Regions from separate parts of the Paraburkholderia fungorum genome, predicted to be linked through region 1. Evidence: riboswitches for the same ligand, from Rfam matches in the RefSeq annotation. Region 1 holds a riboswitch; the other holds the start of a gene.

The links. A riboswitch is a leader RNA that binds a small molecule or an ion and turns the genes downstream of it on or off. The one in region 1 is predicted to bind glycine.
Region 2: linked by a shared signal. The riboswitch ahead of BLS41_RS23305 (D-amino acid dehydrogenase) and the one ahead of gcvT (glycine cleavage system aminomethyltransferase GcvT) in region 1 are both predicted to bind glycine.

Annotation. Positions count from the first base shown of each region.
Region 1 is NZ_FNKP01000001.1:198,509-202,927, forward strand. Features, by position in the region: gene BLS41_RS00940 (oxidoreductase) at 1-1,041, shown strand, start outside; gene BLS41_RS00945 (hypothetical protein) at 1,251-1,598, shown strand; glycine riboswitch at 1,743-1,843, shown strand; glycine riboswitch at 1,879-2,047, shown strand; gene gcvT (glycine cleavage system aminomethyltransferase GcvT) at 2,128-3,246, shown strand; gene gcvH (glycine cleavage system protein GcvH) at 3,372-3,752, shown strand; gene gcvP (aminomethyl-transferring glycine dehydrogenase) at 3,839-4,419, shown strand, end outside.
Region 2 is NZ_FNKP01000002.1:1,656,133-1,660,551, forward strand. Features, by position in the region: gene BLS41_RS23300 (LysR family transcriptional regulator) at 1-310, shown strand, start outside; gene BLS41_RS23305 (D-amino acid dehydrogenase) at 541-1,749, opposite strand; glycine riboswitch at 1,926-2,018, opposite strand; gene BLS41_RS23310 (DUF3300 domain-containing protein) at 2,723-4,135, shown strand; gene BLS41_RS23315 (DUF2950 domain-containing protein) at 4,148-4,419, shown strand, end outside.

The DNA.
Region 1 (4,419 bases):
TCGCTGAAGATTGGATTGATGGGTTACGGTTTTGCTGGCGCGACCTTTCATGCGCCGGTGATCGCACATTGCGGACGCGCGAGCGTCGCCGCCATCGCGACCGGTCAGCCCGAGCGCGCGCTGGCCGGTTATCCGCACGCAAAAATCGTCGCCGATCTCGACGCGCTGCTCGCGCTCGACGATATCGACTGCGTCGTGATCGCCACGCCCAACGACACCCACTTCGACCTCGCGCGCCGCACGCTCGAAGCCGGCAAGCACGTGGTGGTCGACAAACCGGTGACGCTAACTGCGGCCGAAGCCCACACGCTCGCGAACATCGCGCTCGCTCGCAGCAAATTGTTCGTGCCCTTTCACAACCGGCGCTGGGACGGCGATTTCCTGACCGTCCGCGATCTGCTTGCGCGCGTGGAACTGGGGCGCATCACGCAATACGAATCGCATTTCGACCGGTTCCGGCCGGAAGTGCGTCAGCGTTGGCGCGAAGAGGCGTCGCGTGGCGGCGGCTTGCTGTTCGACCTCGGGCCGCATCTGATCGACCAGGCGCTGGCCCTGTTCGGCGCTCCGCAAACCGTATCGGCGACGGTGCGCACGCATCGCGACAACGCTAGCGCGCCGGACTACGTACACATTCAGCTTGGTTATGGCGAGTTCGAAGTGGTACTGCACGCGAGCGCGCTGACCGCGCTGGTCGCGCCGCGCTTTACGATCCACGGCACGCGGGGGAGCTATGTGAAATACGGGCTCGACACGCAGGAAGACCAGTTGAAAGCCGGCCTGCGTCCCGGCGATGAAGGCTTCGGCGCCGGCAACACGGCGGGCGTGCTGCGCGTGCTCGAAGGCGATCAGGAAGTGGAACGCGAAGTGCCGACGCGCAATGGCGACTACACGGGCTTCTATATCGCGCTGGCCGACGCCATTCAAAATGGCGTCGCGTTCCCGGTCACCGCTCAGGATGCCGTCGACGTGATGACCATCATCGAGTTGGCCGCGCGTAGTTCCGAAGAAGGCGTCCGCCTGCCGTTCGAGCGAATTCGCTGACATCGTTTTCCTGCGCGGCGCAGCGGGCTGTGTACCAAAAACAGCCCGCGCCGCAAGTGCCGCGCGGGCGCGTTTTACCTGACAAAAGAACAGCTACATGACAGGTACACAACGTTACAAAACATCCCGCCTGCGCCGTCAGCGCAAATCCGCCACCATCCGTTGCTACCCACGTAGCACCATCAAAGACAAAGATTTCCGGAGAAACCATGCCTCGAACTATCCGCGCGATTGCCGCGTGCGCTTTACTGACGTCACTTGCCGCCTGCGTCGTGCAGCAACCGGCACCGGCACCGCGTCCCAACCCGCAGCAGATCGCGGATCAGCGCCTGCATCAGGTGGACGGCCGGATCGACAACCTCGGTCGCCGGATCGATAACCACGTGAATCAGGGCTATTACCCGCCCCCGCAAGGCGGCGCGTTGCACCATCGTCTGGAAGTGATCCGCCAGGAAGCGCACGACATGGCCGCGCAACACGGCGGCGGTCTTTCGTCCGAAGAGCAACGTGTGCTGAATCAGGAACTGGATAACGCGGCGCACGCGATCGGCGAGTAAACACGCGGGCGTTTCCATAACCTCTGCAACGCCAGCGCGGGCATCACGTCCCGCGCTTTTTTTGGCGTGTAAAAACCGCTGCGCTTACTCCCACACGGCCTGCGGGCCTTCAATTGACAAGCCTCCGGCCGTCGCGTACATTCGCCGCACGCGTCGGGAGAGAGCGCTGGCCGCTGGATTTCGCAGGCCGCGCCGCCGAAGGGGCATACCCGCAAACTCTCAGGCAAAAGGACCGACCGCGTCGAAAAACCCGCTTCAATGCAGCACCGAGGCATCCGGTTTTTCGCACTCTGGAGAGCGGCAGTAGCCATCTGTATCGTCCAAACAGCGAACAGATTCAGGCAAGCTGCCCACCGAAGGGGCGCGCGTCTCACCGTGACGAATCAACGTTCCTGGCAACGTCGTCACGGCGGCGCAATCTCTCAGGTATCGAGGACAGAGGGGTCATGCAGAACCACGCTCGCAGGCATTCGGCCGCGAGGCGTAGCGCCGCATGGCCTTTTTTGTTTCGCGAGATGCCCGAGGCCCCATGACCGAACTCAAACACACCCCGCTCAACGCCACCCATCGTGCGCTCAACGCCCGCATGGTCGATTTCGGCGGCTGGGACATGCCCGTCAACTACGGCTCGCAGATCGACGAACATCGCGCCGTGCGCACCGACGCCGGCATGTTCGACGTCTCGCACATGTGTGTCGTCGACTTCATCGGCGAGCGCGTGCGTGCGTTCTTCGAATACGCGCTCGCCAACAACGTCGGCAAACTGCAAACGCCGGGCCGCGCGCTTTACTCCTGTCTGCTGAACCCGAATGGCGGCGTGGTCGACGATCTGATCGTCTATTACTTCGGCGAAGATCACTTCCGTGTCGTCGTGAACGCGGGCACTGCCGATAAAGACATCGCCTGGTTCGGCCAGCTCAACGCCGAAGGCGGCTTCGGCCTGACCATCACGCCGCGTCGCGATTACGCGATCGTCGCCGTGCAAGGCCCGAATGCGCGTGAGAAAGTCTGGCAAACCGTGCCGGCCGCTCGCGCCGCCACCGAAGCGCTCAAACCGTTCAACGCCGCCCGAATCGAAGAAACGCCGTTCGGCGAACTGACCGTCGCGCGCACCGGCTACACCGGCGAAGACGGCTTCGAAATCATCGTCCCGGCGGATCACGTCGAAGCGCTCTGGCAGGCATTGCAGGCCCAAGGCGTGCGCCCCGCCGGTCTCGGTGCGCGCGACACGCTGCGCCTCGAAGCCGGCATGAACCTCTACGGCCAGGACATGGACGACAACGTGTCGCCGCTCGACGCCGGTCTCGCATGGACCGTCGACCTGGCCTCGCCGCGCGACTTCGTCGGCAAGGCGAAGCTGGAAGCGAACGGTTCGCAGGCTGCGTTCGTCGGCCTGATCCTGCTGAAGGAAAACGGCAAGGCGGCGGGCGTGCTGCGTGCTCATCAGAAAGTCGTCACGCCGCACGGCGAAGGCGAAATCACCAGCGGCACGTTTTCGCCGACGATGCAGGAATCGATCGCCTTCGCGCGCGTGCCCAAAGGCGTGCAAGTGGGCGACACCGTTCACGTTCAGATTCGCGATAAGGCCGTACCCGCAAGCGTGGTAAAACTGCCATTCGTGCGCAACGGCAAGGTGCTGGCGGTTTAAGCAGCCCGCGCGTGCGTCCCTCAGAAATTTTTTGCCTCGCAGATGAGGAGCCTGGCGGGTCAAATCGCCAGGCTTGGGACCTTCCCCATTTAAGTCACTACCGAATCACCGCATAGGAGCATCCGATGAGCATCCCGGCCGATCTGAAATACACCGAATCGCACGAGTGGGTCCGCACCGAAGCGGACGGCACGCTGACGGTCGGCATTACCGACCACGCGCAGGAAGCGCTCGGCGATATCGTCTTCTTCGAAGTCCAGGAACTGGGCAAGACCGTGACCGCCGGCGACACCGTCGCCGTCATCGAATCGGTGAAGGCCGCTTCCGATATCTACGCGCCGGTTTCGGGCGAGATCATCGAAGCGAACACGGCCGTGGCCGACACGCCCGATTCGGTCAACAGCACGCCGTACGAAAGCTGGCTCTTCAAGATCAAGCCGGCCGACGGCGCGACGCATGACCGTCTGATCGACGCCGACGCGTACTCGAAGTCGATCGGCGCCTGATTTACCTTTACGTTTAACCCGTCAGGTGCGGCGGGTTCTTCCTGAAACGCTGCAACAGGAAGGCAGCCGCACCGCCAGGAACACCCATGAAGCTCGAACACCCGGATCGTCTGATGAACCGCACTCCTCTCTCGCTCGCCGCGCTCGAAGTGCACGACGCCTTCGCCGAACGGCATATCGGCCCGGATTCGGCCGATCAGCAAGCGATGCTCGAAGCCCTCGGCTTCGCATCCCGCGCCGCGCTGATCGACGCCGTGATTCCGAAGACGATCCGCCGCACCGAAACGCTGCCGCTCGGTCCCTTCGCGCAACCCAGAAGCGAAGCCGAAGCGCTCGCCGCACTGCGCGAACTCGCGGACAAGAACCAGGTGTTCCGCTCGTACATCGGGCAGGGCTATTACAACGCGCACACCCCGACGGTGATTCTGCGCAACGTGCTGGAAAATCCGGCGTGGTACACCGCGTACACGCCGTATCAGCCGGAAATCTCGCAAGGCCGTCTGGAAGCGCTGCTGAATTTCCAGCAGATGGTCGTCGATCTGACGGGTCTCGCCATCTCGAACGCGTCGCTGCTCGACGAAGCCACCGCTGCGGCTGAAGCGATGACGCTGCTGCAACGCGTCGGCAAGTCGAAGTCGAACGTGTTCTTTATCGCCGACGACGTGCT
Region 2 (4,419 bases), on a different contig from region 1:
GCGGATAACGCGGTGTTCCTCGATGAACCTATACCTCGAACTGTCGATGCAGATGCAGGCGGTCGCGGTCTTTACGTCGCTGGCGACGCCGCTGCTATCGCAGCGTGCAAACGAGGGCATGCTCAAACTACTGCGGCTGACCGAGCCGACGCCGAAGGTCGGCATGTACCTCGCCTACTCCAGCGAGGAACTGCTGACCGCGACCGCCGAGGATTTCATCCGGCGCCTGCGCGCCAAGCTCGATGGCCGCGACGCGGGCCGCTTGCCGGCTGGCATTCCGTACGACGACAACCGGGTTAGCGCTCGCTAGTCACGAGATTGCCGTCATTTGCAGAGCGGCCGACAAGAACGTTGGCGCGCGGATGAGGCCATCTCGCACGATGCACAGGACATATGCCACGAGGCGATACCGCAGCACGCGCGGTATCGCCCAATCGACAGCGAGCGGCGATCATCGCATCACCGGCGGTAACGCCGCCCGATGGTGGCGCCACGCCGACCGACAACGTAGCCGGCCACACGACTCAGCGGCGCGACCCTCTATACCGCGCTTGCGACGACCTGTGCCGTGGCGGCTGACAAGGTCCACCCCAGATGCCCGTGCCCGGTGTTATAGAACACGCCAGGCCGTTTGCCTCGTCCCACCTTGGGCAACATGCTCGGCATCATCGGCCGCAGACCTGCCCACGGAATGACGCGCGAAGTCGACACCTCGGGAAAATGCCGACGCGTCCAGTCCACCAGCGGAGCAATCCGGTCCGAACGAATGTCGCGGTTAAAGCCGTTGATTTCAGCCGTACCGGCCACCCGAAAACGATCCGCACCGAGCCGGCTCGTGACGATCTTCGCGCTATCGTCGAGCAGACTCACCCATGGCGCGCGCTGCTGACTCGTCTCGTCGTCGAGACAGACGGTGATCGAGTAGCCCTTCACCGGGTAGATATTCACGTGGTCGCCCAGCATCGACGCAAACTCGCGGCTCCTCACACCCGCGCACACCACGATCCGTTCGAACGTGAAGCACTGTGACTCGCCTTCGAGATTGACCATTAGCGAGAAGCGTCTGTCAGCGGCTGGCTCGATCGACGTGATCTCCGCGTCGTAGTGAAATTCGACGCCCTTCCGCGCGCATGCTTCAGCAAGGCCGCGCGTGAATTTGTGAATATCACCGGTCGAATCAGACGGGGTAAAGAAGCCACCGAAGAAGTCGCCATGCAGCGTAGGTTCGATTCGTTGCAGTTCACTTGCGCTCACCGCGCTGCGGTCGAGTCCACCTTCGCGCAGCATTTCGTTGACCTTGCTGGCGGCGTCGAATTCCTTTTGCGTCTTGTAGATATGCAGAATGCCGCGCCGCTCCAGATCGAAGTCGATGCCTTCTTTTTCGGCGATCGAAAACAGATGCTCTCGTGCGGCGATCGCGAGCCGTACGGTTTCGACCGTGTTGGCGCGGTAATGCGGAATCTGCCGCAGGAACTCGCCCATCCACGAATACTTGTGCCATGTGGGCGTGGGGTTGAGCAATAGCGGCGCGTCGCGCGTAAGCATCCAGCGCAGCCCTTTCATGACGGTGGCGGCACTGTTCCAGACTTCCGCATTACTCGCAGACAACTGACCGCCATTCGCGAACGAAGTCTCCATCGCCGCATAGCGATGGCGTTCGAATACGGTGACGTGGTGGCCGAGTTGCGCGAGGGCGTGAGCCGTGGTGACGCCGGTAATGCCGGCGCCGATGATGGCGATTCGTGACATGACATGGTCCAGAGTAGTTGAGCATCACCGGTGTCGATTTCATATCGAAACCGGCGCTGATGCCCCATCTGTCCATGTACCTGAGAGTTTCTTCCCAGCGTTTTTTCGACGGCATGCGAGCCGTGGAAGCCGGGAATCCCCTTCGGTGGGCGCGCATAGCGCCGCTCTCCAGATGTTCTCGCGGTGCGGTCCTTTTGCCTGAGAGTTTCCGGGGCGGTTGCTCCGTCGGCGTCGTCACGGCCTCTGACGATCTCTCCCGCACTGCATGACTGAACGGTTCGACAATACCGGGTCAAATTTTTTACCGCAAGTATTTCGTGTATCGCAATGCGTGCGCGGTGCTCATGTCTGCGCATTGAAATCACCGGATCGCCAACCGGTATTCTCAAGATTGATCGATCGCGTTTCCAGGATTGGCGTGAGTACACCCTTCAATGTCGAGGCGATGGTCGTCACCTCGCGATGCGCACTGAGTCATCATTCTTTCATGGGTTCACTCCAAATTTACACCCTTAAGTGGGTCAGTTCTGCGTGAACATCAACGGTCCGACTTGCTGGAGGAAGAGCCTCAGCGTCGACGACAGTTATCGGAAGGATTGCAGTCACTTGAGTGACTTCGTGTCGTCAATGCTGAATGGCGGAAATTGGCCGACTGCTATACGACCAAAGGCTCATTGTGACCAGGTGAATCGAGGTCCAATAATAAAAAAAGCAGTGAGACCAGTAAGCCAGAGTTCGACTCTGCATCGCGACGGCGTTCATTAGCGAATGAACTGAAAACCGGCTCCTGCCGAGGGCGACAGTTTGCTTCGTTTACTGCCCCATTTCGCTTGCTGCCCTGCAACGCGTCATCGCTTTCTGATCGTGTTGCCTCGAGTATGAGTCTGGACAAATGCGGTCACCAGTCTCTGACAAACCCGCCTACAAAAATCCGCATACCGTCTGACAGTGTGTTCAGTTGGGAGAACCAGCCATGTATCGGTGGACCAAGAGACTGGTGCGAGCGCTCTGCCTGGCGCTCGCCGCGATACCGATGATGGGTTCGATCGATGCAGTCGCCCAGGACCAGGCGGCGAAACCCACATTTAAACCCGAGGAAATCGAAGCACTGGTTGCACCGATCGCCCTTTATCCTGACTCCGTGCTGTCGCAGGTACTGATGGCCTCGACTTATCCGCTGGAGATCGTGCACGCCGCGCGCTGGGTCAAGGCCAATCCGAAACTCAAGGGCGATGAGGCGGTGAAAGCGGTACAGGACCAGTCGTGGGATGTCAGTGTGAAATCACTGGTCGCATTTCCGCAGGTGCTCGAACCGATGAACGACAAACTCGACTGGACCCAGAAGCTTGGCGACGCATTCCTCGCCCAGGAGAAGGATGTCCTCGCTGCCGTGCAGCGCTTGCGCGCGCGGGCGCAGGAATCGGGCAACCTGAAGTCCAATGAGCAACAGAACGTCAGCGTCGAGCCAGCGCCGGCGGGCGCCCAGGCAACGCAGACGATCGTGAAGATCGAACCGGCGAATCCGCAAGTCATCTACGTGCCGGCCTACAACCCGACTGTCGTGTACGGCACATGGAGCTATCCAAGCTATCCGCCCTACTACTGGCCGCCGGCACCCGCCTATTACCCCGGGGCCGCGCTCGCCACGGGCCTCGCATGGGGCGTCGGACTGGCCGCCGCAGGCGCCATCTTCGGCAACTGCAACTGGGGCGGCGGAGACGTCAATATCAACGTCAACAAGGCCGCCAATATCGATCGAAATTTCGATCGCAGCAAGGTTCAGGGCGGCAAGTGGCAGCATGATGCAAGCCATCGCCAGGGGGTTGCCTATCGCGACAATGCGTCTCGTGAAAAATATTCGAGAAACGTCTCCGGCTCCGATGCACGGGGTGATTTCCGTGGTCGAAATGGCGACGCGGGTGATCGGGGTGATCGCGGTAACGCAGGCAATCGCGGAAACGGACGCGATAACGGTGGCGTGGGCGATCGCAACAATGGCGGCGCAGGCGATCGCAACGGCGGCCGGGGTAACGCCGGGGTCAGCGACCGCGCGAGTACACGAAACAACGCAGGCGGAGCCAACCGCAACGGTGGCGCAAACCAGGCCGGCATAGCTGACCGGGCCGGTGGCGGCAACGCAGCCGGCAACGGAAACCGGGCCGGCGCAGCCAACAATGCCAGCGTCGGCAATCGCGCCGCAGCGTCCGCACGGCCCAGTACCGGAGGCGGCAACCGCGACGGAGCCTTCCAGGGTGTCGGCGGCGGTGGCCGTTCACAGCAGGACTTCAACCGCGGCCGATCCAGCGCGCAGTCGTCGAATTTCAGCCGTCCGAGTGGCGGCGGTGGCATGCGGGCGGGCGGCGGTGGCGGACGCGGCAGGCGCTAAGGAGACACCAGCATGAAGTCATTACTACGATCTCTGGCGGCCCGCCTGATCTCGCTCGGCGCCGGGGCCGCGCTTGTTCTGACGCTCTGCGTCGGCGCACCCGGTACGGCCTACGCGCAGAAGCACTTCGAATCGCCCCAGGAAGCGATGACCGCATTTGGTAACGCGGTCGCCGGTAGCGACGAAGCAGGCCTGAAGGTCTTGCTCGGCGACCGGTTTCGCGACCTCATTCCGCCAGTCGGTTCAGACATTCGCAGCCGCTTCCTGACCGCCTGGGAGGACTC